DNA from 4 places in the Sporosarcina sp. GTC18466 genome. Region 1 is predicted to be linked to each of the others. Evidence: riboswitches for the same ligand, from Rfam matches in the RefSeq annotation. Region 1 holds a riboswitch; each other region holds the start of a gene.

The links. Region 1 has a riboswitch for S-adenosylmethionine ahead of metK (methionine adenosyltransferase). Riboswitches for the same ligand answer to the same signal wherever they lie in the genome.
Region 2: it holds a riboswitch for S-adenosylmethionine, as region 1 does, so the genes downstream of both, ACZ5FK_RS08835 (O-acetylhomoserine aminocarboxypropyltransferase/cysteine synthase family protein) here and metK (methionine adenosyltransferase) in region 1, are expected to answer to the same signal.
Region 3: it holds a riboswitch for S-adenosylmethionine, as region 1 does, so the genes downstream of both, ACZ5FK_RS10915 (bifunctional homocysteine S-methyltransferase/methylenetetrahydrofolate reductase) here and metK (methionine adenosyltransferase) in region 1, are expected to answer to the same signal.
Region 4: it holds a riboswitch for S-adenosylmethionine, as region 1 does, so the genes downstream of both, metA (homoserine O-acetyltransferase MetA) here and metK (methionine adenosyltransferase) in region 1, are expected to answer to the same signal.

The regions. Positions count from the first base shown of each region.
Region 1 covers NZ_AP044037.1:3,150,093-3,157,746, reverse strand. Annotated here, with positions in the region: gene ACZ5FK_RS15905 (histidine phosphatase family protein) at 1-353, opposite strand, end outside; gene ACZ5FK_RS15900 (alpha/beta hydrolase) at 374-1,162, opposite strand; gene ACZ5FK_RS15895 (gamma carbonic anhydrase) at 1,286-1,798, shown strand; gene metK (methionine adenosyltransferase) at 2,072-3,220, opposite strand; SAM riboswitch class I at 3,462-3,573, opposite strand; gene pckA (phosphoenolpyruvate carboxykinase (ATP)) at 3,746-5,335, shown strand; gene ACZ5FK_RS15880 (alpha/beta hydrolase family protein) at 5,372-6,163, opposite strand; gene ACZ5FK_RS15875 (NUDIX domain-containing protein) at 6,156-6,614, opposite strand; gene ACZ5FK_RS15870 (transposase) at 6,682-7,011, opposite strand; gene ACZ5FK_RS15865 (NAD-dependent malic enzyme) at 7,107-7,654, opposite strand, start outside.
Region 2 covers NZ_AP044037.1:1,829,395-1,837,048, forward strand. Annotated here, with positions in the region: gene ACZ5FK_RS08825 (glycine betaine uptake BCCT transporter) at 1-848, shown strand, start outside; gene ACZ5FK_RS08830 (homoserine dehydrogenase) at 899-1,885, opposite strand; gene ACZ5FK_RS08835 (O-acetylhomoserine aminocarboxypropyltransferase/cysteine synthase family protein) at 2,798-4,099, opposite strand; SAM riboswitch class I at 4,234-4,348, opposite strand; gene ACZ5FK_RS08840 (IS1182 family transposase) at 4,355-6,343, opposite strand; gene ACZ5FK_RS08845 (YeiH family protein) at 6,552-7,550, opposite strand.
Region 3 covers NZ_AP044037.1:2,230,688-2,238,341, reverse strand. Annotated here, with positions in the region: gene bioB (biotin synthase BioB) at 1-771, opposite strand, end outside; gene ACZ5FK_RS10925 (biotin transporter BioY) at 768-1,367, opposite strand; gene ACZ5FK_RS10920 (histidine kinase) at 1,995-2,180, opposite strand; SAM riboswitch class I at 2,307-2,410, shown strand; gene ACZ5FK_RS10915 (bifunctional homocysteine S-methyltransferase/methylenetetrahydrofolate reductase) at 2,522-4,381, shown strand; gene metH (methionine synthase) at 4,362-7,654, shown strand, end outside.
Region 4 covers NZ_AP044037.1:1,017,394-1,025,047, forward strand. Annotated here, with positions in the region: gene ACZ5FK_RS05070 (spore coat protein) at 1-435, shown strand, start outside; gene ACZ5FK_RS05075 (RluA family pseudouridine synthase) at 480-1,379, opposite strand; gene ACZ5FK_RS05080 (YetF domain-containing protein) at 1,511-2,215, opposite strand; gene metA (homoserine O-acetyltransferase MetA) at 2,276-3,184, opposite strand; SAM riboswitch class I at 3,260-3,366, opposite strand; gene ACZ5FK_RS05090 (YitT family protein) at 3,539-4,396, opposite strand; gene ACZ5FK_RS05095 (AbrB/MazE/SpoVT family DNA-binding domain-containing protein) at 4,596-4,880, shown strand; gene ACZ5FK_RS05100 (glycerophosphodiester phosphodiesterase) at 4,980-5,699, shown strand; gene ACZ5FK_RS05105 (thioredoxin family protein) at 6,006-6,323, opposite strand; partial or broken gene ACZ5FK_RS05110 (DUF819 family protein) at 6,405-6,590, opposite strand; gene ACZ5FK_RS05115 (M23 family metallopeptidase) at 6,734-7,654, shown strand, end outside.

The DNA.
Region 1 (7,654 bases):
ACATCCGCTTCCTTTTCGCCTCCGAGGTCCAGTGTCCGCCACGACGGGCCCCATCTCTCCAGGCGTTCCGCTTCTGTCGTCCCTTCAATCTGTCCGCCGCTATTCTCGCGCAGCCGTTCATCTTCAATCAGGGGAATGCCGGGCATTTTCCTCGAGATGAGCTCAGCCGTCTGCCTTGCCCGTTTCATTGGACTAGTGAAAATTACGTCCCACTGCTCTTGTCCCAGGCGCCCGGCGACGCATTCCGCCATTCGCACGCCTTCTTCATCAAGCGGGATATCAGAGCTTCCCTGCACTCGCCCTTCCTTGTTCCATGTCGTCACACCATGGCGCACAAATCCGATCGTTGTCACGCATTTCCCACCCTTTTTGTTCAGACTACATACCCAAGACCGCGGAGCACATTGTCCATGAATGATTCGATATAGGTAAACACTTCGTCTCTCTCAGGCTCTTGATACAAATCATGGTAAAGCCGTTTCCATTCTTTATAATGGAATTCAGTGAGATCCTGTTTGAGGAGCCACTTCTTTGACGTCTCAATGTATGTGATCTTGTCCCGGCCGCCTGCGTGCAATAGGACAGGAATGTTTTGTATCGTCCTTTCCTGCATGGTGATCGATTTCATCTGGGCAAGCAGGTCGCGATACCACACAGCCGTCACGGCTGAACTATAATCACGGTCTTCGTTCGCTTCTATATATAATTCCGAATTTCTCGTAAGGAGCTCCGCCGCCATGCCATGATTCACTTTCATGGACGGTGACAGTTTTGTGAGCATCGCCTTGTATTTCGGCGGCTGATGGCGCAAAGCGAGCCATGGTGAGCTCAATATGCATCCTGCGCATTCCACCTTGCCGCCGCTGAGCAGCTGGATTGCGAGAGTCGCGCCCAGACCGTGGCCCAGGATGAAAAGCGGCAAGTTATCGAGCAATGCGACTTCCGCCATTCTCTTTATATGTTTATGGTACGCTTCGAACGCTTCATCATGGGTGCGGCGCCCGGTCCCTTCCCCATGTCCCGGCAGATCGCCTGTGACGACATGGAAACCGCTATTTCGCAGCTTTTGGGTGAGCCACGCATATCTCCGGTGATGTTCATATGCGCTATGAATGATCATGACAACCGCTTTCGGCTGTCCTTCCGCTTCCCATTTCCACATATGATGCCCTCCCTCTTCCGGCCGGACATTCATCCATCCTAAATCGATCCGACTTTGATACAATGAAAAAAGCAACTTTGATATAGTAGATTATACACGATTTTATTGGAAAGAGGGATGTTCATGATTTATCCATACAAAGATAAAACACCGAAAATCGATCCGACCGCTTATATCGCCGATTATGTGACCGTTACAGGAGATGTGTCAATCGGCGCACACTCTTCCATCTGGTTCGGTACCGTTATTCGAGGGGATGTCGCACCGACCATCATAGGCGAAAGGGTCAGCATCCAAGACCTCAGCTGCCTGCACCAAAGTCCCGGTAAAACGCTTTTGATCGAGGATGATGTGACAGTCGGCCATAAAGCGCTGCTGCATAGCTGCACGATCCGTAAAGGGGCGCTTGTCGGCATGGGAGCCATCATCCTGGACGGCGCCGAAGTCGGCGAGGGGGCTTTCATCGGAGCGGGAAGCCTTGTTCCGCCCGGGAAAAAAATTCCGCCGGGCTGCCTGGCACTTGGATCGCCTGCCAAAGTCGTCCGCGAGCTGAATGAAGCGGATCTGGAAGATATGAAACGGATTGTGGACAGTTATGTCGAAAAAGGAGCCATCTATAAAGAGATGCAAAAGTGAAGGCCATGAAGGAAAGCAGAGACGGAAATCCGCTCAGCTTTCCTTTTTGCCTGTCTCACTTCTCCGTGACAAACAGATATAGAATAGCCGACAAAATCGCAGCGCCGATCAGGCCCACTGCCAGCATGATCCAAACATTCATATCGACCACCAGATTATATACCCCCATTGTATGTACAATTCACTTCTTTTCTACCATACCAAAGCAGGTCGGACAAATCAAAAAAGGAGCCGGCCGCCAAGGGCTTAGGCTCCTTTTCCATCCATTCAATTTCAGCGGACGGCAAGTCCGGACTTTTCCAGGAGTGCTTCCGCTTTGTCCGTCTGTTCCCATGGCAGTTCGACATCTGTACGGCCGAAGTGGCCATATGCCGCTGTCTGCTTGTAGATCGGACGGCGAAGATCGAGCATCTTGATGATGCCGGCAGGACGCAGATCGAATAGCTCACGCACGAGATCGACCAATTTGCTTTCCTCGATTTTGCCTGTTCCGAATGTATCGACAGAAATGGAAACAGGCTGGGCAACGCCGATGGCATAAGCGAGCTGCACTTCACAGCGTTTCGCCAAACCGGAGGCTACGATGTTTTTCGCCACGTAGCGGGCTGCGTACGATGCGGAACGGTCCACTTTCGTCGCATCCTTCCCGGAGAAGGCGCCGCCGCCGTGCCGTGCGTATCCGCCGTACGTATCGACGATGATCTTGCGCCCGGTCAAGCCAGCATCACCCTGCGGCCCGCCGATGACGAAGCGGCCTGACGGGTTGATGAAGTACTTTGTCTGAGCGTCCAGCAAGTCAGCCGGGACCACTGCGTCGATGACATATTCTTTCATGTCACGCTTGATCTCCTCAAGTGTCGTGTCAGGGTGGTGCTGCGTCGAGATGACGATTGTATCAACGCGAAGAGGGTTGTTATTTTCATCATACTCGATTGTTACTTGCGTCTTGCCGTCTGGGCGCAAGTACGGAAGGATCTCCTCTTTGCGCACTTCCGCAAGGCGGCGGGATAATTTGTGCGCAAGGCTGATCGGCAAAGGCATCAGCTCAGGCGTCTCATCGCATGCGTACCCGAACATAAGCCCCTGGTCTCCCGCGCCGATCGCTTCAAGTTCCTGATCGGACATCAGCCCTTCCCTCGCTTCAAGCGCCTGGTTCACTCCTGCAGCGATATCCGGAGACTGCTCGTCGATCGAAGTGAGGACGGACGAAGTTTCCCAGTCGAAGCCGAACTTCGCACGCGTATACCCGATCTCCTTCACTGTATCTCTTACGACTTTCGGGATATCGACGTAGGTCGTTGTCGTAATCTCCCCGATCACGAGGACAAGTCCTGTCGTGATGGTCGTTTCGCATGCGACACGCGCATTCGGGTCTTCTTCTAAAATGGCATCCAGGATGGCATCCGAAATCTGGTCACACATTTTGTCCGGGTGTCCCTCTGTTACCGATTCCGATGTGAATAGTCGGCGGTTCGTCAATGTAATTTCCTCCTTAAACAACTTGCTCATATTGATACGGTACTCTATTTGTCCCAGTTTAATCCGCTCCCAGAGAGAGTCGATGTCAACATATACAAGGAATAAGGGTCTGACAATATAAAAAGCCCTTCTCTCACGTAATGCATACATGAGGAAAGGCATCATTTCAAAGCAGCACCTTTCACTCTTATCGTCCAAGGCATGCGCCTTGCTCCAGGTTGGCACCTTTTCGCGTCAAAAGCGCGCAGGTTGCCGGGTTTCGTAGGGCCTGTCCCTCCACCAGCTCGGGATAAGAGTATCCGTTCATTTATCAATGCTACGAAAAAACGAGCTTTTTGTCAAATCATTTCGATTGAAATCGCTTGAGTTTTTAATTAGTGTAGATTATTATTCTAAATGTGTTATACTAATCGAGAAAATAAGAAACCCACAATGTGGGACTACTATGTAAAGGACGGTACGTACAATATGATATCAGCGAAGATCGAAAACGGACTCAAGGAACTTCTCGCAGGGCCGAACGTGACGATCCAGCCTTCAGTTCCTGAACTTGTCGAAAAAGCGACAGCTCGCGGAGAAGCGGAATTATCGGCAGACGGCGCACTTAGAGCCCGCACTGGAAAGTATACTGGCCGTTCCCCTAAAGATAAGTTCATCGTCGAGGAAGTCACAACGAAAGATAAGATCGACTGGGGAAAGGTGAACCAACCGATTTCATCCGATATCTTCGACTCATTATACAAAAAAGTTATCGACCATCTCAACTCCAAAGACGAATTGTTCGTTTTCAAAGGATATGCAGGTGCGGATAAGGATTCCCAGCTCTCTTTGCAAGTAATCAATGAGTTCGCTTGGCAAAACCTCTTTGTCCATCAGCTTTTCATCCGTCCAACAGAAGAGGAACTGAAGACACATGAGGCACAGTTCACAATCCTGGCGGCACCAACATTCAAAGCGGACCCAGAAGTCGACGGCACTAATTCGGAAGCGTTCGTCCTCGTTTCCTTTGAACGCCGCATCGTTCTGATCGGCGGAACTGAATATGCAGGCGAGATGAAGAAATCGATCTTCTCCGTTATGAACTTCTTGCTCCCTGAGCGCGGCATCATGCCGATGCACTGCTCCGCAAACGTAGGAGAAGAAGGAGATGTCGCCTTGTTCTTCGGTCTTTCCGGAACAGGCAAAACGACACTTTCCGCAGACGCACAGCGCAAGCTGATCGGTGATGACGAGCATGGCTGGTCGGATAACGGCGTCTTCAACATCGAAGGCGGCTGCTATGCAAAATGTATCAACCTGTCCCCTGAAAAGGAACCGGAAATCTACGGAGCGATCCGTTTTGGCGCAGTGCTGGAAAATGTAGTGTTGGATGAAGAGACACGTGTGCCGGATTATGACGATAATTCATTGACGGAAAATACGCGTGCCGCGTACCCGATCAATTTCATCGACAATATCGTAGTGCCATCTGTTGCAGGGCATCCGAAGACGATCATCTTCCTGACAGCCGACGCATTCGGCGTATTGCCTCCAATTTCGAAATTATCGAAGGAACAGGCGATGTACCACTTCCTCAGCGGCTTCACTTCGAAGCTCGCTGGTACAGAAAGAGGCGTCACATCACCTGAAGCGACATTCTCAACTTGCTTCGGCGCTCCATTCCTTCCGCTCCCTGCAACTGTGTACGCAGAAATGCTTGGAGAAAAAATTGACAAGCATGACGCTCAGGTCTTCCTTGTGAACACAGGCTGGACGGGCGGCGAATACGGCGTAGGTGAGCGTATGTCACTTAAACATACTCGCACAATGGTCCGTGCCGCTCTAGCAGGCAAATTAAACGATGTAGAGACAGAGACAAACGAAGTCTTCGGCCTTGCGATGCCTAAAGTGATCGACGGAGTGCCGAGTGAAGTGCTGAATCCGCGGAATGCTTGGGCAGATCCGGCAGCCTATGACAAGAAAGCTGCTGAACTTGCAGATCTTTTCCGGAAGAACTTCGAGAAGTTCGACAATGTATCTGAAGAAATCATTGTAAAAGGCGGACCGGTTGCCTACTAACAAATAAAATCCAGGTGCGATCAGCGCCTGGATTTTTTATTTTTGCTGCTGTTTCATCCAATCACATAATTCCCTTACGATACGTGCATTTTCCGCTGCAGGGAAATGGTGGGTGTAATCGGGAAAATACCATGTTTCATATGTCTTTCCTTTATCACGGAGAGCATCTTCCAGCATGATGGCCTGCTCGAAGGACACATTTTCATCTTTCATTCCATGGATGATCAAGACGGGTGCATCGATTTCATCGACACGGAACAGGGCCGTCCGTTCCCGATATGCATCCGGCATATTGTTTGGAGTCCCGCCGATGACGCGTTTCATCATCCTGCGCATATCCTCACGTTCATTATACGTGAAGACGACATCTGATAATCCCGCCCATACTACCACCGAGGTGATGTCATCGCGCAAGATCGCCGTCCATAACGCCATAATGCCGCCTCGTGAAAAAGAATACAGATGGATGCGCTCCTTATCGAGTTTCGGATGCTGAAGCAGCACGTCAACCCCAAACACCGCATCTTGGCGGTCTGCTCCGGCGAATTCATCCCTGCCTTCCCCGCCCCGGTTGCCCCTGTAATATGGCGCAAATACTACAAAGCCTTGAGTCGCGAATTGTGCGACGCGCGCCGGCCTCACCATGCCAACATGCTGCATGCCGCCCCGCAAATAAAGGATTCCCTCATACTTTCCGTCAGCGACCGGTTCTGCCAGCAGCCCTTTCACTTTAAGGCCATCCGACATATATGTGATCTCCTCAAGACGGACGGCGGGATTAGGAGAAGGATACTGTTTTCGATGAACAATGCTTCCGTTATCAGGCATGGCGTTCCACCCACTTCCGGATTTCCTTCATGCCTTCATCTTTCATATGAAAGCTGAGTTCCGTGCATGCATCCAATTCCTCATCTGTCATCCAGACAGCGCCAGCGGTTTCAAACAGTTGCGGGTGTTCATTGATGGAAACGACATCACCCGTCAATACTGCCTTGCAGAAGGGCGTTTCTGTTTCCACGACATATTCCGCGAATTTCACCAGATTACTGATAGTGACGCCGGTCTCTTCGATTGTCTCCCGTATCGCCGCGTCTTCGATTGTTTCACCAAGTTCCGCCTTGCCTCCCGGGAACTCGATACCGCGCTCACGATGCCGGGTGAGGAGCCACTTCCCATCATGCTTCAGCGTGATGAGGACATGTCTGGCTTCCATCCCTTTCAAGTTTTCACCGAAGGTCAATTCGACATGGGCGCCTTTCAAATCGTTAAACGTAATCATTCCCTCACATCCTTTATATTAGTGTAGCGAAGGATGACTATTTTGGAAAGAATCCCGTCTCGCCGAATCATTGCAGTGGAGACGGCTTGAAAAAAGGCAGCTGCTCTACAAACTCCTTCGTTTCCTTGTCGCCGAATTCATGGATCAACGCATAGATTTTTGCAGTCCGGCGATCAATATCATGATTGTCGCGGTCAAAGTGATACGGCACATACGGCAGATGGGATCGAAGGAAATTCCGGAACTCCAGGCGGCTCATCTGCTCAAAAAGCTGTTCAAATACCGGTATATAATCTTTCGAGACTGCGACTTCGTATTCCCAAGGTGATGAGTATTTATCATTCAATATTTGTTGGTTGACGACCGACACGTACATTTTCACTTTTTCCTGTTCCATTGATATCATCCTTTTTCTCCGTAGTATGAGAAAGAATGTCCAGTTCATACTAAAACCCGATGAGCGGAATTTCGCCCATCGGGTCATTCAATGCATTATTCGGTTCCATTAGCAGCGCGTTCTACAGCAAGCGCCACATTTTGATGTACCATCGGATCAAGCGGATGCGGGACCAGATCTCCTGGTTTCGTCGTTTCCAGGATGGCAAGTGCCGCCGCGATGAGCATTGGATACGTTATATCGTTCGTACGGGCGTTAAGCGCACCTCTGAAAATGCCGGGAAAACCAAGGACGTTGTTCACTTGCCGTCCATCAGCTGCAAACGCTGCTCCAGCTTTCAAAGCGACTTCCGGCTGGATTTCAGCATTCGGATTTGAGAGGGCTAAAATAATTTGTCCCTTCCTTACCATCTCAGGTTTAATAAGACCTTCCACGCCTGTCGTCGCAATGACGATGTCGCATGTATCCATAATGTCCTGCACGGAATGCAGAGCTTTCCCTCCGAAACTCTCCAGCCTCTGCACGGCAACCGGATTCAAATCGGAGCCGTACATCTCCTTGACACCATAATTGATCAGCATACGGCTGATCGCAAGTCCTGCCGCTCCTAGACCGATTTGGCCTACGACCGAATTGGAAAGAT
Region 2 (7,654 bases), 1.3 Mb from region 1:
GCTTGAAGATCGGAACACTATCGCAGTTTTACATCATTGCAGTAGTCACCGTCCTCTTCATCATGTCGGCTTGGTCAGGGCTAAGCAAAGGCATCAAGTATCTATCCAATACCAATCTGATCCTGGCTGTTTTGCTTCTTGCGTTCGTCGTCATCTTAGGGCCTACGCTCCTGATCATGAACATGTTCACGGATTCGATCGGCGGCTACCTGGCCAATATCATCCAGATGAGCTTCGGCACGGCGCCGCTTAACGAAGGCAACCGGGAGTGGCTCGATGGCTGGACGATCTTCTACTGGGCCTGGTGGATTTCCTGGGCGCCATTTGTCAGCATGTTCATCGCGCGGGTCTCGAAAGGCCGTACCATCCGTGAGTTCATGGTCGGTGTGCTGCTTGCGCCGACACTGCTCTGTGCGTTCTGGTTCTCGACATTCGGGACGACTGCGATCGACATGCAGCGAAACGGCGTGGCAGATATCGCAAGCGCCAAAACAGAACTTGTCGTCTTTGAGATGTTCCACCAGATGCCATTGTCATTCATCATCTCGGTGATCGCCATTGTCCTGATCGCTTCGTTCTTCGTCACGAGTGCCGACTCTGCGACATTCGTACTCGGCATGCAGTCGACATACGGCTCCCTGACACCAGCGAACAACGTCAAGATTGTCTGGGGTGTCATCCAGTCGACCATCGCCTTGATCCTGCTGTCAGTCGGCGGCCTGGATGCGTTGCAGAATACGATCATCATCGCGGCCTTGCCGTTCTCGTTCGTCATGCTGCTGATGGTCATATCGCTTCTCAAGGCGCTGAACAACGAAACTCCGATTACCAAACCAAAGAAACAATAAGAAAAAGGCATTGCACCGGTCATCCGTGCAATGCCTTTTCGTATGATTGATTATGCCAGTACCGCGGCCCCTTCTTTGATCCGGATGGCATGCAGCAAGTCGCTGACCATCGCATTCCCGGTCGGGTACATGCCGGCACCCGGTCCCACGAGCGTCAGAGCGCCAAGATACTCGGTTTCCGTGATGATCGCATTATCGACGCCATCGATGCTGTAGAGCGGATGATCGGGACCGAGGAGGACAGGGCCGACCTCGGCATGCGGCTTCCCATCATCATCCGTCCAAATATCCGCGATATGCCGATACCGCAAGCCGCTTTCCCTCGCTTCCACAATATCCTCGATGCTAATGTGGTCCACGCCGGCTGCCTGGACGCGCTCCCATTCCGGCTGCCGGCCAAACGCAAGGGAACTGAGGATCATGGCTTTCCGGAACGCATCCATCCCGCTCACGTCGTCCGCCGGGTCCTCCTCCGCATAACCTAGCGCCTGCGCTTCCTTAAGAGCTCCATGGAACGGAATGCCATCCTCCCGCATCTTCGTCAAAATGAAGTTCGACGTCCCATTCACGATGCCCTGGATCCGGCGCACCCGATCGCCCGCCAGCAAATTGCGGATTGTCCGGATGATCGGCACCCCGCCCGCGACAGTCGCCTCATATCCGACCGTCAAATCCCGGAATTCGGCATGCTTCAACAGGGCTGGGCCGTGTTTCGCAAACATCGTTTTATTCGCAGTAATGACATGACACCCGGCTTCAATCGCTTGAGATACATACGTATACGCCGGTTCCTCGCCGACAATTGCCTCGAAAACAGCCTCGATGCCGGGTCTCGCGAGGATCTCGTCAATTGAATCCGTCACGAGGACCCCAGACGCCGCCTTTCGCTTCTTCGCCACATCCTTCACCAAAATGGCATCGACCTCAATCGTATATCCGGTATGCGCACGGATCTGCTCCCGCTTCTCCTGCAATATTCGATAAACGCCCTCTCCAACTGTGCCGAAGCCCAGCAGCGCCACCTTGATGGACGGCATACCACCACTCCTTTCCTCATACTGCCAGCAACGAAGCAACCGGCAGTCGAATGAGACGGCCGGATGCTTGCATATTCCTGTTGATTATTTGGTTGCGCCCGTTTTGGATAATGAACGCCTATTTCTCGCCCGCGAGCGCCCGTTTCGGATAATGAACGCCTATTTACCACCCGCGAGCGCCTGTTTCGGCTGATGAACGCCTATTTACCACCCGCGAGCGCCCGTTTCGACTGATGAACGCCTATTTATCACCCGCGAGCGCCTGTTTCGGATGATGAACGCCTATTTACCACCTGCGAGCGCCCGTTTCGGATGATGAACGCCTATTTACCACCCGCGAGCGCCTGTTTCGGATGATGAATGCCTATTTACCACCCGCGAGCGCCTGTTTCGGATGATGAATGCCTATTTACCACCCGCGAGCGCCTGTTTCGGCTGATGAACGCCTATTTACCACTCGCGAGCGCCTGTTTCGACTGATGAACGCCTATTTACCACCTTCGAGCGCCCGTTTCGGCTGATGAACGCCTATTTACCACCTTCGAGCGCCCGTTTCGGACGATGAAACTGTTTTCCGCCGCATCCCGCTAGTCTCGCATCCTTGTAATCGCAGATGAGCGACCGTTTAACCGGGTGAGCGAACCATTTTGCCGGCAGATCGATTCATTTAACCCGGCGAGCGATTCATTTAACCGGCTGTTCGAACCATTTAACCTGCCGAACAATCCATTTTACCAGCCTATCAATTCATTTAGCCGGCCGATCAATCCATTACTTACAACTAAGAACACCTATTCCAAACATTAATCAACTCTGAATCGATGAACCCGGTCGGATGGCTATCGAATGAGATAGCCCGATTGCCGAATGAGGCCTCATCCATCCGTCCGGACTTCCTGCCAACAAAAGAATTTACTTTCCTGCAGCAACAGGCACTGCTTTTTCAATCGCCTGCTTCAAGTCTTCGATGATGTCGTCAGCAGACTCGAGGCCGATGGACAAGCGGATGAGCTCTTCCGAGACGCCAGAGTTCTTCAAATCCTCGGCAGACAATTGCTGGTGGGTTGTCGAAGCCGGGTGGATGATGAGCGATTTCGCGTCGCCGACGTTTGCCACATGTGACCAGATCTTCACGTTGTCAATTACCTTGCGGCCTGCTTCCCGTCCGCCTTTGATGCCGAAGACGATGATGGAGCCTGACCCGTTTTTCAAGTATTTATTCGCATTAGCGGCTGATGGATGGTCTTCGAATCCTGCATATGTCACCCAGTCGACGGCCGGATGGTCACGCAGGAACTCCGCCACTTTCTGCGCATTCTCGTTGTGCCGCGTTACACGGAGATGAAGTGTTTCCAGGCCTTGCAGGAAGTTGAACGCGCTGTCCGGATCGAGGCAAGGGCCGAAATCGCGCAGCAACTGTACGCGGAGCTTTGTGGCGAACGCGGCGTTTGCCGTATCGATGCCATAACGAAGTCCGTGGTACGTTTCATCCGGCTCTGTGAAGCCCGGGAATTTCCCTTGCGTCCAGTCGAATTTGCCGGCATCGACGACGACACCGCCAATCGTTGTCCCGTGCCCTCCGATCCACTTTGTCGCGGAATGGATGACGACGTCCGCACCGTGCTCAATCGGGTTCGCTCCGTATGGGGAAGCGAATGTGCTGTCGATGAGGAACGGGATGCCATTCTCATGGGCCACCTTCGCGACCGCTTCAATATCAAGGACATGGAGGCTCGGATTTCCGATCGTTTCGGCGAACAGCGCCTTCGTCTTATCCGTGATCGCTGCCCGGAAATTTTCAGGGTCCGTAGCATCGACGAACTTCACCGTGATGCCATAACGCGGCAGCGTCACCGCAAACAGATTGTATGTGCCGCCGTATAGATTGCTGGCAGCAACAATTTCATCGCCCGCTCCTGCGATATTCAAAATGGAAAATGCAATCGCCGCCATGCCGGATGACAACGCGACAGCAGCCGTCCCGCCTTCCAGCAGGGCAATCCGCTCTTCGAACACAGCGACAGTTGGATTGGTGATGCGCGTATAAATGTTGCCCGCCTCGGCAAGCGCGAAGAGATTCTGCGCATGCTCCGTATCGCGGAACACGAAGGATGTAGTGCGGTGGATCGGCACTGCGCGGGAACCTGTGACAGGATCCGGCTGCTGGCCGCCGTGAAGAAGTAGTGTTTCGGGTTTGAGTGGGTTGTTTGACATGTGAATGACCTCCAAAAATGTAGTAGTCAGATGAAAAAGGCAGCAGGCTTGCTGTGCGGAGGCGTTCAGGGGTTAATTGGAATAAAAAATACCCCTTTCGCTAAGGAAGAGGGGTATGCTTACGCGTATTCCTCCCCTTATCTTTCAGACCGTTCGCACGTTCTGTAGGAAGTAGCACCTTTGCAAGTTTGTCACTTGCCGGTTGCCGGGCATCACAGGGCCTAGTCCCTCCGCCGCTCTTGATAAGAGTATGGGTTAATTCAGTTTTTCATCTTGTTGAACAGTATAGAGACTCATATTTTGAAAGTCAAGAGGAAAAACAAAAATCTTTCTGAACGTTCGGATGAATGGAGAAAAAAAGGGGCTGTCCAATAAGTCCCTAAAATAAAACAGGTGGAGAAAAACGAATCGTTTTTCTCCACCTGTTTTTGGTTTTCCATCCGGTCCTCCTGAAAGCGGCTGGCGGATGCCAGCCACTTTCAGGAAGTTGTGGGCCAGTGCCACGATCCCGAATTCCGCGTTGACCTTCTCGAGGCCTCGCAAGAGAAATCCGCGGAACGACCGATTGCCCTTGATATGACCGAACACACTTTCGACCTCCACTTTCCGTTTGGCGTAGATGTCTTTGTTCGTCTCACATTCAAGGGCTGTCTTGGCTTTCGCTTTCATTTCTTCGTAGATTGGATTCCAATGGACCTGCCGGTTGCCTTTCGCTTTTGTACACTGCGCTTTAAGAGGACAGTCGGCACAATCTTCACATTCATAGATCTTATAGCTCTGCACAAGGCCGGATGCATTCTTCCTGTCCTGGTATTTCTTGAAGGGGACACGGCGTCCCTGCGGACAGATGAACTGGTCGGCCGCTTCCTCGTAGGTCCAGTTCTTCGCATTCTTGATGTCTTTTTTGTACTTCCGCGTCTGCTCCTTCAGATACGTGGAATAGGGGATCAGGAAGTCGAAACGGGATTCCTTCTCCTCGCCGATGGCGTATAGATAATTCTCTTCACTGCCATAGCCGGCATCGGCCACCACACGTGTCGGCATCGGAAGCCGGGATGCCGCAAGTTTCTCAAGATGCGGGACGAAACAGCGGGTATCGGTCGGCCGTTGATGTATCGTATAGAACACGATGAACTGATTCTCGGTCGCCATCTGTACATTATAGCCAGGCTTCAGCTGGCCGTTCTTCATATGGTCCTCTTTCATCCGCATGAACGTGGCGTCCGGGTCCGTTGTCGAGAAGCTGTTGCGATCACCGAAGAGGTCATGATGACGGGCATACTTCTGTAGACGCGGCAGGAAATCTTCCCGGATCAGTTTGGCCGGCTTCCGTAGGAGACTGCGTCGACTGCGAAGCGCTTTGCGATCGGGGACCGACTCTGTCTTCTCAATTTCCGCTGTCAGGATGTCCACCTGTTCCTCCAGTCTTTCCGCCAGCTGCTGGAGCTCTTCCGGTTTCGCTTCTTCCTTGGGGAATTCGCCAAGTTCCATGCCCTCTGCCTGCGCGATTTCATGGATGGACGCGAGTGTCTCCTGGATCTTCTCCTTCAGTTTCCCTTCGTACCGCTCTGTCGACTTCTTCCAGACGAACGAATACTTATTGGCATTGGCCTCCATCTTGGTGCCGTCCAGGAAATAGTTCTCCATTGTGATATAGTTCTCCTCGATCAGCTTTAGGATCATCGTCTCGAATAACTCATCCATCATCGCGGCCATGCGTACACTCCGAAACTCATTGAGTGTACGGAAGTCGGGTGTCTGACAGGCGGCCAGCCACATGGCAGGCAGGTTCTCCTGGATCAGCGTCTCGATTTTGCGGCTGGAGTAGACTTTCTGGGAATAGGCGTAGAGGATGACCTTAAGCATCATCTTCGGGTGGAAGGGGCTTCTCCCTCCACCGGAGTAATAGGCGAAAAGCTGCTCGTCCGGGATGGATTCGATCATCTCATCGACCACTCGCGCGACATGATGTGCCGGAATAAGTCCCTCGACATCGAAGATGGCGAATGCCTGACGGTTATTGTAGGGTTTGAACGTCCGTGTACGTACGCTTGATTGCGGGGAAATAGGTTCTGTCTCTTCAATGGAAAAGTGGAGTTGTTTTGTGGTATACTCATCACAAGTAATCTTCGGGTTACACATAAGAATCGTCCTTTCTTTGATGGGTTGTGGTGACTTCATCTTACTAGAAAGGGCGATTTTTTTGTAGTCTTTTACACGGGTCGCCAGTTGCTTGGAGTGCAAGGCGGCGACTCCTTGGGGATCAGCGTGTCAGGTGAGACCCCGCAGGAGCGCAGCGACGAGGAGGCTCACCGCACGCCCCCAGGAACGCGTCCGCCTGGAACGGAAAGCAACGGGTTCGGAGAGCTCTCGTCGGGTAATCGTTTCAACAAGAAAAGGGCTGCCACAGAAACTCAGTTTTCACTGACTTTCTGGACAGCTCCTCTCTGATTCAGATAATAAAATATGCAACCACCGATACGACAATTGACGTAATCGTCATGGCGAGAAGCGGCTTCATGGCGCGTTCACGAAGATCGCGCAGGCTGACATTCAGGCCTAGGCCGACCATGGCCGCGGTCAAGAGCCATGTTGTCAGCGTATTGACACCGGTCGTAAATCCTTCCGATACCGGGATGGAATGGCCAAGAACGTAGCTGCCGAGCACGCTGAGCAGGATGAACCCAAGGAGGAACCAAGGGAATTCGACCTTGCTTTCCCCTCCTTCTGCCGTCCCTTTGCTTTTCCGCTTCATGAAGTAAATGAATATGAAACAGAGCGGCACAAGCAGGAAGACCCGGCCGAGTTTAGCGAGCAAGGCGATGGCAAGCGCATCTTCTCCTGCCGGTTCCGCCGCGATGGCGACGTGCGCAAGCTCATGCAGGCTCATGCCCGACCAGATGCCGTAATCCGTCGGGATGAGCGGCAAGATCGGGCGCAGCAATGTGTAACCGATCGCAAAAACGGTCCCCATCATGGCAATAATCCCGACGCCGATTGCCGTGTCCTCGTCCTTCGTCTTCAAAATCGGCGCGACAGCAGCAATGGCCGCCGCCCCGCAGACACCTGTCCCGACGCCTAGCAGAAGGGAGATGTTTTCATCCGCCTTCAGCCATTTTGCGATGAGCACAGTGAGAGTGATCGCCAGCGCAATGATGAAAGCATCCCGCACAAGCAGTCCAAGGCCGTCACGGAAAACGACATCTATGTTCAGCTTTAATCCATAGAGAATGATCGCAACACGGAGCAGCTTCTTCGAGGAGAAGGTAATTCCCTGCCGGATCGCTTCCGGATAGCCGAAAAACTGCCGATAGGCGACAGCGATGATGATGGCGCTCGCCAATTGCCCGATATGGTCAAAGCCCGGAACCTTCGCCAGATAAAATCCTAAAAGTGCTATAAAAAAAGTAAATGCGACACCCGCCATCCACATGGTTCTTCTATTCGTCATAGAACTGCACCTCCTGTATCTAGGGTAATCCCTTCCAAACGATAAGTAAAATAAATTATAATAATGATTACGATAAGCAAACCATTATAAGAAAGGGGTCTGAC
Region 3 (7,654 bases), 920 kb from region 1:
CACTTTCAAGCAGTAAAGGGGTGTCAGCTCATCCGTGCCTTCGAGCGGCGTGCCGTCGACCGCATGCAGGAAGTTGACCGGTATGGAGTCCGCGTCCAGCACGCGGAGGCTGCGTGCCATATCGATGACGTCCTCTCTCGTTTCACGCATGCCGATGATGACTCCCGAACAAGGCGAGATGCCTGCGGTCTTTGCAGATTCAACCGTACTAACACGGTCCTCATACGTGTGAGAAGTCGTAATGCTGCTATGGTGGGCGGCAGATGTGTTGAGGTTATGATTGTACCGGTCGACGCCCGCTTCTTTGAGACGTTCCGCCTGGCCCGGCTTCAAGATGCCGAGACATGCGCAAACCGTCATTTGAGGATGCTTCTCTTTGATCTCCTTAACGGATTCAACGACGATATCGAGTTCCCGGTTCACCGGCCCCCTGCCGCTTGCGACGATGCAATATGTTCCCGCGCTAGCAGCTGCAGCCCGTTCCGCTCCCGCGACAATCTCTTCCTGTTTCATCATCGCATACTTCTCGATGGGTGCTTTTGAGACGATCGATTGTGCGCAATATCCGCAGTTTTCCGGACAAAGGCCGGATTTTGTATTAATGATCATGTTGAGTTTTACTTTATTGCCAAAGTAATGTTTCCGAATCTTATAAGCAGCGTGGAGAAGAGGAAGCAGATCCTCATCCGGCGACTCCAATATGGACAGCGCCTCCGCGCCGGTCAACTCATGTCCTTGCAATACACGATCAGCGAGTGCTTCATAATTCATCGCAGCGCCCTCTTGATCTTGAGCACTTTAGACATCCTGTAGCCAAAGATTCCAGCCAGTATGGCCAGGAGGAAATCTTTCGGCAGCGGAGGCACCATCCAGGCCCATGCAATCTTGTACGTAAATACCGGGGGTGCAGCAGCCCATAACTTATAGGCATAATACATCCAGTTCGTGCCGATCAGGTAGTTGATGACCGTCCCCAAAATCGCAGCTGCAATATAGGATTTCAAGCTGCTGTTCTTCTCAACAATCTTCCCTACTATATAGGCGACGATAATGAAGGAAACGACAAACCCGAATGTCGGACTGAGGAGCTGGCCAAACCCACCCGAGAATTTCGCAAATACAGGTGCACCCGCCAGGCCGACAGCCATATAGACCGTCATGGCAACCGCCCCAAGCCGGCTGCCGAGCAGCAATCCCGCAAGAACGGCGAAGAATGTCTGCAAGGTGATCGGCACCCCGCCGACCACTAAAAACGGCACGAACGATGTAATATTGGCACCGATCATCATGAGTGAAGCGAACATGGCGCAATACACCAGGCTCAGCGCACTCATACTCCCCTTTTGCTTTACTGTAGCAGTCGTCATACAAATAACCCCATTTCCATTTCCAAATATGTATTCCATTTTTAGAATATAAGATTACGAGGTATTGTGTCAACCTTATTTTATTTTAGGTTAACACAAATGAAAGGCTGTTGGCGTTGGCTGGAGGAAGGCCTGGCAGGTTATTTGGGATTCGGGCGCATGGCATGGCTAAACGGGCGTTCCTGGGCGGAATCGGGCGTTCGACATGGCTAAATGGGCGTTCATGGACGGATTCGGGCGTTCGACATGGCTAAATGGGCGTTCCTGGGCCGAATCGGGCGTTCGACATGGCTAAACGGGCGTTCCTGGACGGATTCGGGCGTTCGACATGGCTAAATGGGCGGTCCTGGGCCGAATCGGGCGTTCGACATGGCTAAACGGGCGTTCCTGGGCCGAATCGGGCGTTCGACATGGCTAAACGGGCGTTCCTGGGCCGAATCAGGCGTTCGGCATGGCTAAACGGGCGGTCCTGGGCCGAATCAGGCGTTCGACATGGCTAAACGGGCGTTCCTGGGCCGAATCAGGCGTTCGACATGGCTAAACGGGCGTTCACGAGCATAATTGGGGGCACGCACTCATGCCCACTATAAAAAGACGCACTAGCGGAAAGCCAGTGCGCCACTTCTTCTATTTTTTTCGTTCCTCGCTTTTCGGAAAGAGGAAATAAGCGAGGATCCCGCTGAGCAGGCCCGCCCCTAGCACGATCCAGAGACGGTGCTCCTTTGGGACTTCCTGAAAGTTATTGCCGAGCATGAACCAGGCGATCCATCCTACGATGATCGCGATCGGAACCGAGTATTTGAATATTCGCAAGCCGTTCACCTTCCATGTTTGTCCTACCGCAAGTGTATCATATCCGCCCTTTTGTGCAAACGAGGGTTGACGCCATGGGGAATCCACGTTATGATGTGTTAAATATTTCGAAAAACCTAATAATGATTCTTATCAAGAGAAGCCGAGGGACTGGCCCGATGACGCTTCAGCAACCAGCCATACGTGGTCAGGTGCTAATTCCAGCGGGCAAGCTGTCCGGCAGATGAGAAGGAGCGTTCATTCCACGCATGTAAAAGCCTTCTTTTTTCAATGAAGGCTTTTTTTATTTTTCCAACCTTCTCACTGCCGCCGGCTGATATAACATGAAAGGGTGCGATGGGATGAAGTTGCTAGAAAAATTGAAGACGAATATATTGACGGCTGACGGAGCGATGGGGACCCTCCTCTATTCCAACGGCATTGATTTTTGTTATGAAGAACTGAATGTGACAAAGCCGGAGACGATCGCCAAGATCCATTCCGATTATATTGCGGCGGGTGCAGATATCATCCAGACAAATACATATAGCGCAAACCGCCATAAGCTCGCCCGCTATGGCCTTGAAGATCAGGTGAAAGCATTCAACGAAGCGGCCGTCCAGATCGCCAAAGAAGCGGCCGCGCCAGGCGGGCAGTACGTACTCGGCACGATCGGCGGGCTGCGTGGCGTCCGGCGCAGCGACCTGTCAATAGAAGATGTGCTCCGTATCGTCAGGGAGCAGGCAGACCCCCTCCTTTCCGGACAACCGGATGGCCTGTTGCTTGAGACGTATTATGATTTTAATGAGTTATCCGCTGTTGTAAAGGAGTTGCGCGGATTGACAGACCTGCCGATCATCGCCCAAGTATCCATGGAAGAGCCCGGCGTGCTGCAGCAAGGGTTGCAGCTGAATGACGCGCTCCATGAACTGGAAGCGATCGGGGCGGATGTCGTCGGTGTCAACTGCCGCCTCGGCCCTTATCATACGATCCAGGCGTTCGAGACGGTCACATTGCCGGAGCGCGCTTTCCTGTCCGCTGCGCCGAATGCGAGTCTGCTTGACGTGGAAGACGGACGGATCGTCTATGTGTCGGAGACGGATTATTTCGGGCGGGCCGCTGTCCTGTTGCGGAATGAAGGCGTCCGGCTCATCGGCGGCTGTTGCGGCACGACGCCGAATCATATCGCTGCCGCCAAGAAACATCTGGCTGGTCTTGCGCCGGTCACAAAGAAGACCGCGAGACCGAAGAAGCCGATCATCATCCGGGAAGCGGAGCCTGCGAGCCATGAACCGCTTCACGAGAAGGCGAAAACCAAGCGGACGGTGATTGTCGAGCTGGATACACCTCGCCACCTGGAGACAGCCCCCTATATCGAAGGAGCGAAACAGCTGTATGCTGCAGGAGTCGACGCCGTCACAATGGCGGACAATTCCCTCGCTTCCCCGCGGATCAGCAACATGGCGATGGGGTCGATCTTGAAACTCGAGAACGACATCCGGCCGCTCGTCCATATCACGTGCCGCGACCATAACCTGATCGGCCTGCAATCGCATCTCATGGGACTGGATGCGCTCGGCATCCACGATATCCTTGCGGTGACAGGGGACCCGACTAAAGTCGGCGATTTCCCGGGTGCGACAAGCGTCTATGATGTATCGAGCATGGAGCTGCTGCAGCTGATCAAACAATTGAATGAAGGGATTTCCTTCTCGGGGAAACCGCTCCGCAAGAAAGCGAACTTCTCAGTAGCAGCTGCTTTCAACCCGAATGTCCGGGTGCTGGATCGTGCCGTGAAGCGGCTCGAGAAGAAAATCGAGTGCGGCGCTGATTATTTCATCACGCAGCCTGTCTATACAAAGGAAAAAATCATTGAGATCCACGAAGCGACAAAACATCTGGAGACACCGATCTTCCTCGGCATCATGCCGCTGACGAATATCCGCAATGCCGAATTCTTGCACCACGAAGTGCCGGGCATCAAGCTGTCAGATGATGTACTGGAGAGGATGCGAGCTTGCGGCGAAGACCGTCAGAAGGCGACAGCTGAGGGTATTGCGATAGCGAAGGAACTGATCGATACGGCGGCAAGCCTGTTCAACGGCATCTATATCATCACGCCGTTTCTCCGCTATGATATGTCACTAGAATTGATAGATCATATAAACGAACTTGATGCACAGAAGGAGAGGGGTTTGGTCCATGCCGAAACATCTTATTGAACAACAACTGGAGAAGCGCATCCTGATTCTTGACGGAGCGATGGGGACGATGCTGCAAGCCGAAAACCTGTCCGCGGAGGATTTTGGCGGAGAGGACTATGAAGGCTGCAATGAATACCTGAATATCCTGCGGCCCGACATCTTGAAAAAGATCCATTCGGAGTATCTTGAAGCAGGCGCTGACATCATCAGCACAAATACATTCGGCGGCACTCCGCTTGTCCTGAACGAATTCGGCCTTGGGGAGCATGCCCACGCCATCAATAAAAAAGCGGTCGAGCTCGCGAAAGAGTGCGCAGCAGAATTCTCAACGCCTGAGCGTCCCCGCTTCGTGGCCGGTGCAATCGGACCTACGACGAAGACATTGTCTGTCACAGGCGGCATCACATTCGACGCACTCTCGGAAGACTTTTATGTGCAGGCGAAAGCGCTCATCGAAGGGGGCGCTGACCTCCTGCTCATGGAGACGAGCCAGGATATGCTGAATGTCAAAGCAGGGACAATCGGCATCCGGCGGGCCTTCGAAGAGACGGGCATCGAACTGCCTGTCATGATCTCCGGAACAATTGAACCGATGGGCACCACCCTTGCCGGCCAGAGCATCGAAGCATTCTATGTCTCCATCGAGCACATCAATCCCCTTTCGGTCGGCCTTAATTGTGCGACAGGCCCGGAATTCATGACCGATCATCTGCGCTCGCTTTCGGACCTCGCGACAAGCTATGTCACCTGCTATCCGAATGCCGGCCTGCCGGATGAGGAAGGGCATTACCATGAATCACCCGAATCCCTGTCACAGAAGCTGAAAGGATTCGCAGAAAGAGGCTGGCTGAACATGATCGGCGGATGCTGCGGCACGACCCCCGCCCATATCCGCGCCATCCGGAAAGCGGTCGGCGGCCTCCCTCCCCGCCCGAAACCGGAGGAAGGCCATCCGCATGTCGTATCCGGCATCGAACCGCTCGTCTACGACCCATCCATGCGGCCGCTATTGATCGGGGAACGGACCAATGTCATCGGTTCCCGGAAATTCAAGCGGCTCATCGTTGAGGAGAAGTTCGAGGAGGCTGCGGAGATCGCCCGCGCCCAGGTGAAAGGCGGCGCGCATGTGCTGGATATCTGTCTCGCCAATCCCGACCGCGATGAACTGGATGATATGAAGCGGTTCATGGAAGAGGTCGTCAAGAAAGTGAAGGTCCCTCTTGTCATTGATTCGACAGATGAAAAAGTGATTGAAGAGGCGCTGAAATACTCGCAAGGAAAAGCGATCATCAACTCCATCAATCTGGAGGACGGCGAGGAGCGTTTCGACGCGGTGCTCCCTCTTGTGAAGAAGTTCGGGGCAGCTGTCGTCGTCGGCACGATCGACGAAACCGGGATGGCTGTGACGCGGGAACGCAAACTTGAAATCGCTCAGCGGTCCTATGACCTGCTTGTAAACAAATGGGGACTTGCACCGGAAGATATCATATTCGACCCGCTTGTCTTCCCTGTTGGAACTGGCGACGAGCAGTATATCGGGTCGGCAGTCGAGACGATTGAAGGGATCCGGCTGATCAAGGAGAAGATGCCTCGGTCACTGGCGACACTCGGCGTCAGCAACGTGTCGTTCGGATTGCCGCCGGTCGGGCGCGAAGTGCTGAATGCCGTCTATCTTTACCACTGTGTGCAGGCTGGCCTCGATTATGCCATCGTGAACACCGAGAAGCTGGAGCGGTATGCCTCGATTCCTGAAAATGAAATCAAGCTCGCGAATGACCTGCTCTTTAAGACGACGGATCAGACGCTCGCCGACTTCACTGATTTCTACCGGGACAAGAAGAAAGAGAAGACTGAAGACGATATACCGAAAACCGTACCCGAGCGGCTCGCTTATTATGTTGTCGAGGGGACGAAGGAAGGGCTCATTCCGGATCTGGAAGAGGCTCTGAAAATGTATGACACGCCGCTCGATATCATTAACGGGCCGCTCATGGAAGGCATGGCCGAAGTCGGCAGGCTGTTCAACGACAACCAGCTTATCGTGGCGGAAGTGCTGCAGAGCGCCGAGGTCATGAAGGCGTCCGTCTCCTTCCTTGAGCAGTTCATGGAGAAAAAAGAGGATGACTCTGGAAAAGGGAAGATCATCCTTGCGACAGTGAAAGGCGATGTGCATGACATCGGCAAGAACCTCGTAGATATCATCCTGAGCAACAACGGTTTCAAAGTGATTGATATCGGCATCAAGGTGACGCCCGCAACATTGATTGAAACGATCCGGAAAGAAAAGCCGGATATCGTAGGCCTCTCCGGATTGCTCGTGAAAAGCGCTCAGCAAATGGTGCTCACCGCCCAAGATTTCAAATCGGCTGGCATTGACATACCTGTCATGGTCGGCGGTGCTGCGCTCACCCGCAGATTCACGGAGACGAAAATTGCGCCTGAATATGGAGGCCCTGTCTTATTTGCGAAAGATGCCATGCAAGGTCTAGACCTCGCGAACCGCCTGCAAGGAGGCGGGAAGGAAGAGCTGCTGAGCGAGCTCATCGAAAAACAGGAGAAGCGCGCCCAGGCGGAAGCGATTCGCGGATCGCGCGACACTGCAGTCGCCGTTCTTGAAAAACCGGTTAAAACAGTCCGCGAAGATGTGCCGGTCTTTACGCCGCAGGATTTGCGAAGGCGGGTGCTGAAAGACTATTCGGTCTCCCACCTGTATCCGTATGTCAACATGCGGACATTGATCGGCCATCACCTCGGGCTCCGGGGGTACTCCGACAAGCTGCTCGCTGAAGGGGATCCGCGTGCTTGCGAACTACATGAACTGGTCACGGGTTTCCTGGAATCGGGGAACCTTGGGGCTTCCGGCATGTATCAATTCTTCCCGGCCCAATCGGACGGCGATGACGTCATCATCTATGACCCGTCGGATGCCAGCACGGAGATCGAGCGATTCACGTTCCCGCGGCAGGAAAAGGCGCCGTTCCTCTGTCTCGCCGATTATCTGAAGCCGGTCAGCAGCGGCATCATGGATTATGTCGGTTTCATGCAGGTGACTGCGGGACACGGGGTACGGGACTATGCGAACCAACTGAAGGCAGAGGGAAAATTCCTTGAAAGCCATGCCTTTCAGGCGACGGCGCTGGAACTTGCGGAAGGGTTTGCGGAGCGAGTCCATCAGGAAATGCGTGATCAATGGGGATTCCCGGACGCGACCGACTTCACGATGCGCGAACGGTTTGCGGCAAAATACCAGGGGCAGCGTTTCTCGTTCGGCTATCCGGCATGCCCAAACCT
Region 4 (7,654 bases), 1.1 Mb from region 1:
GATGAATACAATATTACACTGCAAGCTTTCAAAACAGGACAGGACCCATCCCATCCGACTGGAAGCTATAAGATGAAAACTGGTAACGACTTTGTTTACGGCATGAAGCCGTCCCAGCCGAAGAAGCCTATGCAATCTGCAAATGAGCTGAATGATGAAGTCATTTCAGGCTTCTTGCTTGGGGCGACTAAAGAAGCTGCTTCCCATAAAGCGATGGCTGCCCTGGAGACGACAAACCCTGTCGTTCGCAGAATCCTTGCCGACTCTGTCCCGAATTGCATTGAAATGGCTTACGAGCTTTCCATTTATCAGAATAAACACCACTTCTACCAGGTTCCACAGCTGACTCAGCAGGATATGCAGGCCATCATGGGTGCATATGCTCCTGCTCAGGCGCAGATGGGCCAAATGGGACAAAATCAGAACTTGCAATAACAACATGAAAAGCAAACGTTCCGGTTGGACGTTTGCTTTTCTTTTCACTTTATTTTCCTGAAAAATTCCCTCGGCACTTCTGACTCGAAACGGATCCGTTCACCCGTCACAGGATGGATCAGCTCAATGGCGTTCGCATGGAGTCCGAGCCGCTTGATCGGGTTGACGGTAGAGCCATACTTTTTGTCTCCGACGATCGGATGGCCGATCTCTTCCATATGAACACGGATCTGGTTTTTGCGTCCCGTATCAAGTTTCAACTCCAGCAAGGTCGTATTATGGCCCCCGCGGAGCTTCCGGTAGTGCGTGATGGCGAGCTGCCCTCCGTTATCCACCGGAGAGGAATACATTTTGAATGTCTTCGTCTCTTTGAGCCAGGACTTGACCGTGCCTTCATCCTTCTTGACGTTCCCTTGCACGAGTGCAGTATACAAGCGCAGTTTCACAAGTTCGTTCCAGTTGTCTTGCAATTTCCGCTTCATCTCTTCACTCTTAGCGAACAGCAGCACGCCGGACGTACCCTGGTCGAGCCGGTGGACGACAAAGACCCTGTTTTTCGGATTCATCCCGCGGACATATTTTGCCACTTGGCTGAACGCAGTGACTTCAGACTTGTCTTTTGCAGCAACCGTCAGAAGACCCGCTTCTTTATCCACCGCAATCAAATCATCATCTTCATGGAGAATAGTGATCCCCTGCAGGCGGCTTTCCTCCTTTGCCGCCTTGTTCATGAGAATTTCCACTTGGTCTCCTGGCCGCAGCACATGGTCATGCCTGGTGACCGTGGTGCCGTTCACACTCACTTGTCCCCTGGACAGGATGGATTTCACAGAATTACGGCTTGTTTTCCCAAGTGCTTGCAGCAAGAATGGGAGCATTTCCGATTCCTCTTGTACATGATGAGCAGCCGAATGGCGTGAGGGCTGTTTTTGATCTTTACGCATAAGTGCCTCCTAGATCTTCTATGGTCAGTAACCGTTTATTGGCAATGGATATCAATCGTTTATTCTACCATAGCAGCTGCCCCATCACCAAACAAGTTAAAAAGGAATCCGCCGCGTTGGCGAATCCCTTCCTATGCAGACCGCTGATCTACATGCAGACTGCCGTCTTGCTGGATTTCCGCGTAAAACACTTGGTGTGCCTTCCCGATGCCCTGGCTCTTCAGCTGTTCGTTCAGCCACTGCTCGGTCAGACCGAGCTCCTGAAGGTTCTTTGTCTGGACTTTCCCGTCAGATATGATTTCAGTTGGAATGTATTTCGGGTCAGGTGCTGGCGCTTTCACATCTTTCTTCGTCGCCGGCCCTTGATCTGCTTTGACAAGAACGCTTAATTGTCCATTCGTCTCCAAGATGGCATAGTTTACGTCTTTGATGGAGAAGATTCCTTGTTCCCTGAGCATCATATTCAGATCGTTCAAATTCAAGCGTTCTTTCTTCATCGCCTGTTCATTCAGTTTTCCGTTATGCATGATGACGGTAGGTTCATCATCCAGTAAGACCCTGACTTTTTTCGACTTCAATGTCATCAGGTTCATGGCATAGGTCAAAACCGCCCATAAAGCCATTGCATAAATACCATTAATAAAAGGGGTCTCTGATTGCGCCGCGACTTCCCCTGCGATGGAGCCGATTGTGATTCCAGTTACGTAATGGAAAAACGTCAATTGGGAAATCTGTTTTTTTCCAAGGAATCTTGCAAGGATCAGCAGCACAATGAATGTGGATATGACACGGGCTGTCATCTCCCAAAACTCAAACTTAAAAAAACCATCACCCATTTGTGACACCTCCGTGTTAAGGAGTGTGCGCTGTCCAGGTGAAATTATGCGCTCCGGAGCTTACTTCCAATCAAACGGCGTTTCCTGGTACACATAATAATTCAGCCAATTGGAGAACAAAAGATGCGTATGGGAACGCCATGTATTGAGAGGGCGCCTGGTGGGATCATTGTCAGGGAAGTAATTAGCAGGCACTTCACTATCGAGCCCTTTTGCAAGATCCCGCTCATATTCCTCTGCCAGTGTCGTTGCATCGTATTCCAGGTGACCGGTGACCATGATATGCTTCTCATCTTTGGACAGGATGATGAACGCCCCCGCTTCATCCGAAACGGCCAGCAGTTCAAGGCCTGGATGGGATTTGATTTCGTCGATGGAAACGGATGTGTATCGCGAATGCGGTGCTCTGAACTCATCGTTGAAGCCCCTCGCAAGTGTGACGGTCGGATCGGTCAATGTATGATTGTAGACGCCGGAAAGCTTTCCGGGCAAGTCATGCTTGTCAATGCCATAATGGTGGTACAGCGCGGCCTGCGCTCCCCAGCAAATATGAAGGACGGATGTCACGTTCGTCTTTGACCAGTCCATGATCTGCTTCATTTCATCCCAGTATACGACTTCTTCGAAGGGCAGATGCTCAATCGGCGCGCCTGTGATGATCATCCCGTCAAATTTACGGTTTTTGATCTGATCGAATGTCGTATAGAATTCCTCCAGATGGCTTTTGCTCACATTCTTGGACTCGTACGATGCGGTATGCAGAAACGAAATGTTCACCTGGAGTGGCGTATTGCCAAGAAGCCGGAGCAGCTGCAGTTCCGTCCGTTCCTTCTCGGGCATCAAGTTCAAGATGATAATGCTGAGCGGCCGGATATCCTGCGTGGTCGCCCGTTCTTCATCCATGATGAAAATCTTTTCCTCTTTCAGCAATTCGCCTGCGGGCAGGCTTTTCGGTATATTGATTGGCATTGCCATTCCCCCTTCATCTCAATTAAAAAAGCCTCGTTCCGCTGGAGACAGGAACGAGGCATTGCTTCTATATCGCTCTTATCTCTCAAGATTCACATCTTGTTGGAAGTAGCACCTTCCTGCTTGCGCAGAGGTTGCTGAAGCGTCGTCGGGCCAAATCCCTCAGCTTCTCTTGATAAGGAACTATTCAATTTTCACTAGTATACCATGATGTTTCTAAAATGCATCTATTAATTTCCGGATGATTCGGTCTTTGCATATCCAGCAGCACTTGCAGTTTGCAAAAAGGCATATATACCTAGCATCGCCTAGACAAAACACTTATTTTTTGCAATAATTAGAGTGAAGCATGAATTATTGATATATTTTAGCTTTTGAGAATCCGAGACCGAGTATTTCAGAAGCATTCAAGAATATGACGAAGGAGGTCGGTTCGGCAGTCTGCAGAACCTTCTTCAAATAAACCGCCTCCGCTTGTTCCACTACGCAGAAGATCATCGTTTTATCATGATCGGAAAACCCGCCCGTCGATTTCACTTTTGTAAGACCCCGGTCGATCTCGTCGCGGATGATCGCCTGCACTTGCTGCTCATGCTCCGTGATGATGAGGACCAGCTTTGTCGGAGAAACTTGCAGCTGGACAAAGTCGATTACCTTGCTTGTCACGTAGATGGACATGAGGGCATACAGGGCAAGTTCAAAGTTGAAAACGAATGCGGACGTCACGACGACAATCCCATCGACGATCAGCTGGGAAAAGCCGCTCGAGATGCCAGTATACTTTTTGAGCAGCTGGGCGATCAGCGCAGTGCCGCCGGTGGAGCCGTTTCCGCGGTAGACGATGCCAAGCCCGATGCCAAGCATAATCCCCCCGTAAATCGCGCTCAGCATCGGATTATGAAGCGTCAGATGCATATCGTGCGTCAGCCAGATGACGAACGGTACAGCGAACGTGCCGACGATTGTCTTCAGGCTGAACTCTTTGCCGCCAAGCACAAAACCAAGGACAATCAGCGGAATATTGATAATCCACTGCGTATATGCCGGCTGATAGCCGAACATTTCATAGACGATTGTGCTGATTCCCGAAACTCCGCCCGCCGCTATCCTTGCAGGAAGAAGAAATAAGTTAAAGGCCAAGCCGACAAGCGCAGCGCCTAAGATGATTTGCGCATAGTCGAGTGCCGTAGTTTTACGTATACCATTTGCCATGACGATTGCTCCTTTCCTTTTATAACCCTACTCATTTTACCAGAAATAGTCCGGTTGCAAAGTTTTAAAAGAAGGAGAAAAGGAATAGTAGCAAATAAGGAAATAGAAGCAGAGTATACTAATCATTTTGGAAAATATGAAATCCGCTAGCAGAGTAGCAATAACTGGTGGAATTGCATATCAAAAGGAGGAAATATGCATGCGCAGTTTAGGCATTGTCAGGAAAGTGGATCATCTGGGACGTATCGTCATTCCGAAAGAGTTGAGGAATACCCTTCAGTTGGACAAAGGCTCGCCTCTTGAAATTTTTGTGGATGACGACATGATCATCTTGCGGAAATACGTAGTCGATGAGGCGTGTGTTGTTACCGGTGTCATTTCCCCTGAGAACCGGCGGCTATCCAATGGAATGTACATCAGTCCGAAAGGGGCCGAGATTCTCCTCGAGGAAATCAAAGAAAATAGCGATCTCGATGTAGATTGAATGATCAAGGCCGTCTTCCTGTGGAAAACGGTCTTTTTTATGAGCGTATGATATAGTCAAAGTAACGATCTACCCTTAAAACCGGAAGGAGTCTGACAGATGAACATTTTTGCACACCGGGGAGCATCAGGAACATTCCCTGAGAACACACTTGCAGCCTTTCAGGAAGCGGCCCGTCTCCCTGTACACGGCATCGAATTTGACGTACATATGACGAAGGATGGTGAACTTGCCATCATCCATGACGAAACGATCGACAGGACGTCAAACGGGAAAGGGTTCGTCAAGGATATGACACTCGAGGAGCTGCGCCAATATGATTTCGGCAGCTGGTTCTCCAAGGACTTCGAAGGGCAGCAGATCCCGACGCTCGGGGACGTGTTCAACGTATTCAAAGATACTGGACATATTTTAAATATCGAACTGAAGTCAGACATCTTCCCGTATGAAGGGATGGTCGAAAAAGTGTTGGAGCTCATCCATGCCTATCACTTCGAAGACCGGGTGATCCTGTCATCATTCGACCACAGTGCCATCCAAAAGGCGAAGGAACTCGCGCCGCAGATTGAGACTGGTGCGTTGACGATGGAAGTCCTAGTCCGCCCGCTCGCTTATTTACGCTCGATTCCTGCTGATAGCTATCATGTTCTGTTCCCAACCGCAATCCGCCCCTCGTTCGAAGAGGTTTTCGCAGCCGGCATCCCGGTCCGAACCTTTACGGTGAACGACACGGAGTACGCCCATATGCTGAAAAAAGCCGGCGTCCAGGCGATCTTCACGGATTATCCCGAGCGGATGCATGATGAATTGAATGAATAAGCAAAAAAGGAAAGCTCCTTTCAGGAGAAGGGCACCGAAAAGTACCCAAGTTGCTTTTTAGCTCGGCATGAAACGATTTACTGGTCCTGCCGGGCTTTTCCGTTTGGCGCCGTGGATTTCCGTTCCGGGCGGACGTTTTCCGTCAATCTGAAACCGCGCCTCTAGCTCCTTTACGGAAAAAGTGCAGTGAAGAGAGGAAGAAAAAGGCGATTTCTGATCAAAACTGAACAGAAATTGCCTTTTTTGATTGTACAGAGACCCTTTGAAATTCGAGACATTTTTTTCACGAGAAGAGGTCCTTTTCATTTAAGCAGAAAGGCTATTCAAAAATTCCTCAATCTGCTCCCGTGTCTTCCGGTCTTTGCTGACAAAGCGGCCGGTTTCCTTGCCTTGATTGAACGCGAGGAAACTTGGGATTCCGTAGATGTCATTTTCCTGGCATATTTCGATAAAGTCGTCGCGGTCTACATAGATGAATGTGTATTCGGGATAATCCGCTTCGATGCCGGGAAGGATCGGTTCGATGATGCGGCAATCAGGACACCAGTCCGCCGAAAATAAGAAGACGACCCGTTCCTCATTGCGCAGCTGCTCGAATTGTTCCTTCGATTGCAGTTTTTCCATGTCTGTCACTCCAGTCTGAATCTAGGTAGTTTCTCTACGTCAGTATAGCACGGCGGGAAGCGAGTTCCATCCCGCATGCTTCTATAGCATCGTGCCAAACCAGAGGCCGAGCGTTGTGCCTATATAGTTTCCGATGATGTACCCGATTGTTCCAACAACGAGAATCGGCCCGATCAGGTTCTTCCATCCTTTAGCGATTGCCATGGCAGCCGCGGTTGTCGTTCCTCCGATATTGGCATTGCTGACGAGCAGAATATCTTCCAGATCTCCCCTTTCTCGAAATCTTCTAACTTGCTAGCTTAATCATAGCATATTCATATATCTATTCCAGCCATCGAACAAACCGCTTTTCCGGCTTCATGATTCATTCCACTCTGGGCACACTACAAGGAGCAAAGGAGGATTGCGTCATGCGCCGAATGGCTGTTGCCTTCACTTTCATCTTTTTTCTATCGTTCAGCACAGCGGTCCTGTCAGAGGAGACGGAGACGCTTCCGAATGAACGGATGGAGTTCTATTTACGGTTCAGCGATGACCTCGTTCCCTGGTATCATCTTGCCGCCATTGATCAATATGAGCGGAATATCCGGCAGGTGCGCCAAGACTTGCCGAAGGTTGATGGACCCATTTCGATCCTCCACCCGCCTGAACTGTGGGCAGGCGCGGTAAACCCTGACCTGGAAGATGTCTCGCCATTTTCAATCGGCTACTTCGGAGGACATGGCGAAGACGGTGATCTTGACGGGATTGCAGACCGCAATAATCCGGCAGATGTTCTTGCAACTATCCATAAACACTTATTGAAATACGGTCCGGCGGAGGACGGATTCCGGACTGCTCTTGAAGACTTCTATGGAAAAGAGGAGACCGTCAAGCAGGTGATGGCGATCGCGAAATTGTTTTCTCATTTTGAGACGATCGACCTTGATGAGCACCGCTTCCCGATCCCTAAAGAATACAATTACACGTATAAAGGGACATGGGGCGCAAAGCGCGGGTGGGGCGGCAGACGAATCCATGAAGGCACTGATATTTTTGCGGGCTATGGCGTTCCTGTCCGTGCAACTTCGTATGGCGTCATCGAAGTGATGGGCTGGAACGAGTACGGCGGCTGGCGCGTCGGCATCCGCGACAATCATAATACGTATCACTATTTTGCCCATCTTGCGTATTTCAATAAGGATATTTCGGAAGGCGATGTCGTTGAGCCTGGCACCGTCATCGGCTTTGTAGGCAGTTCGGGGTACGGAAAGGAAGGCACCTCGGGCAAGTTCCCGCCGCATCTGCATTACGGCATGTATAAGTACAATGGCCGGACGGAATGGTCCTTC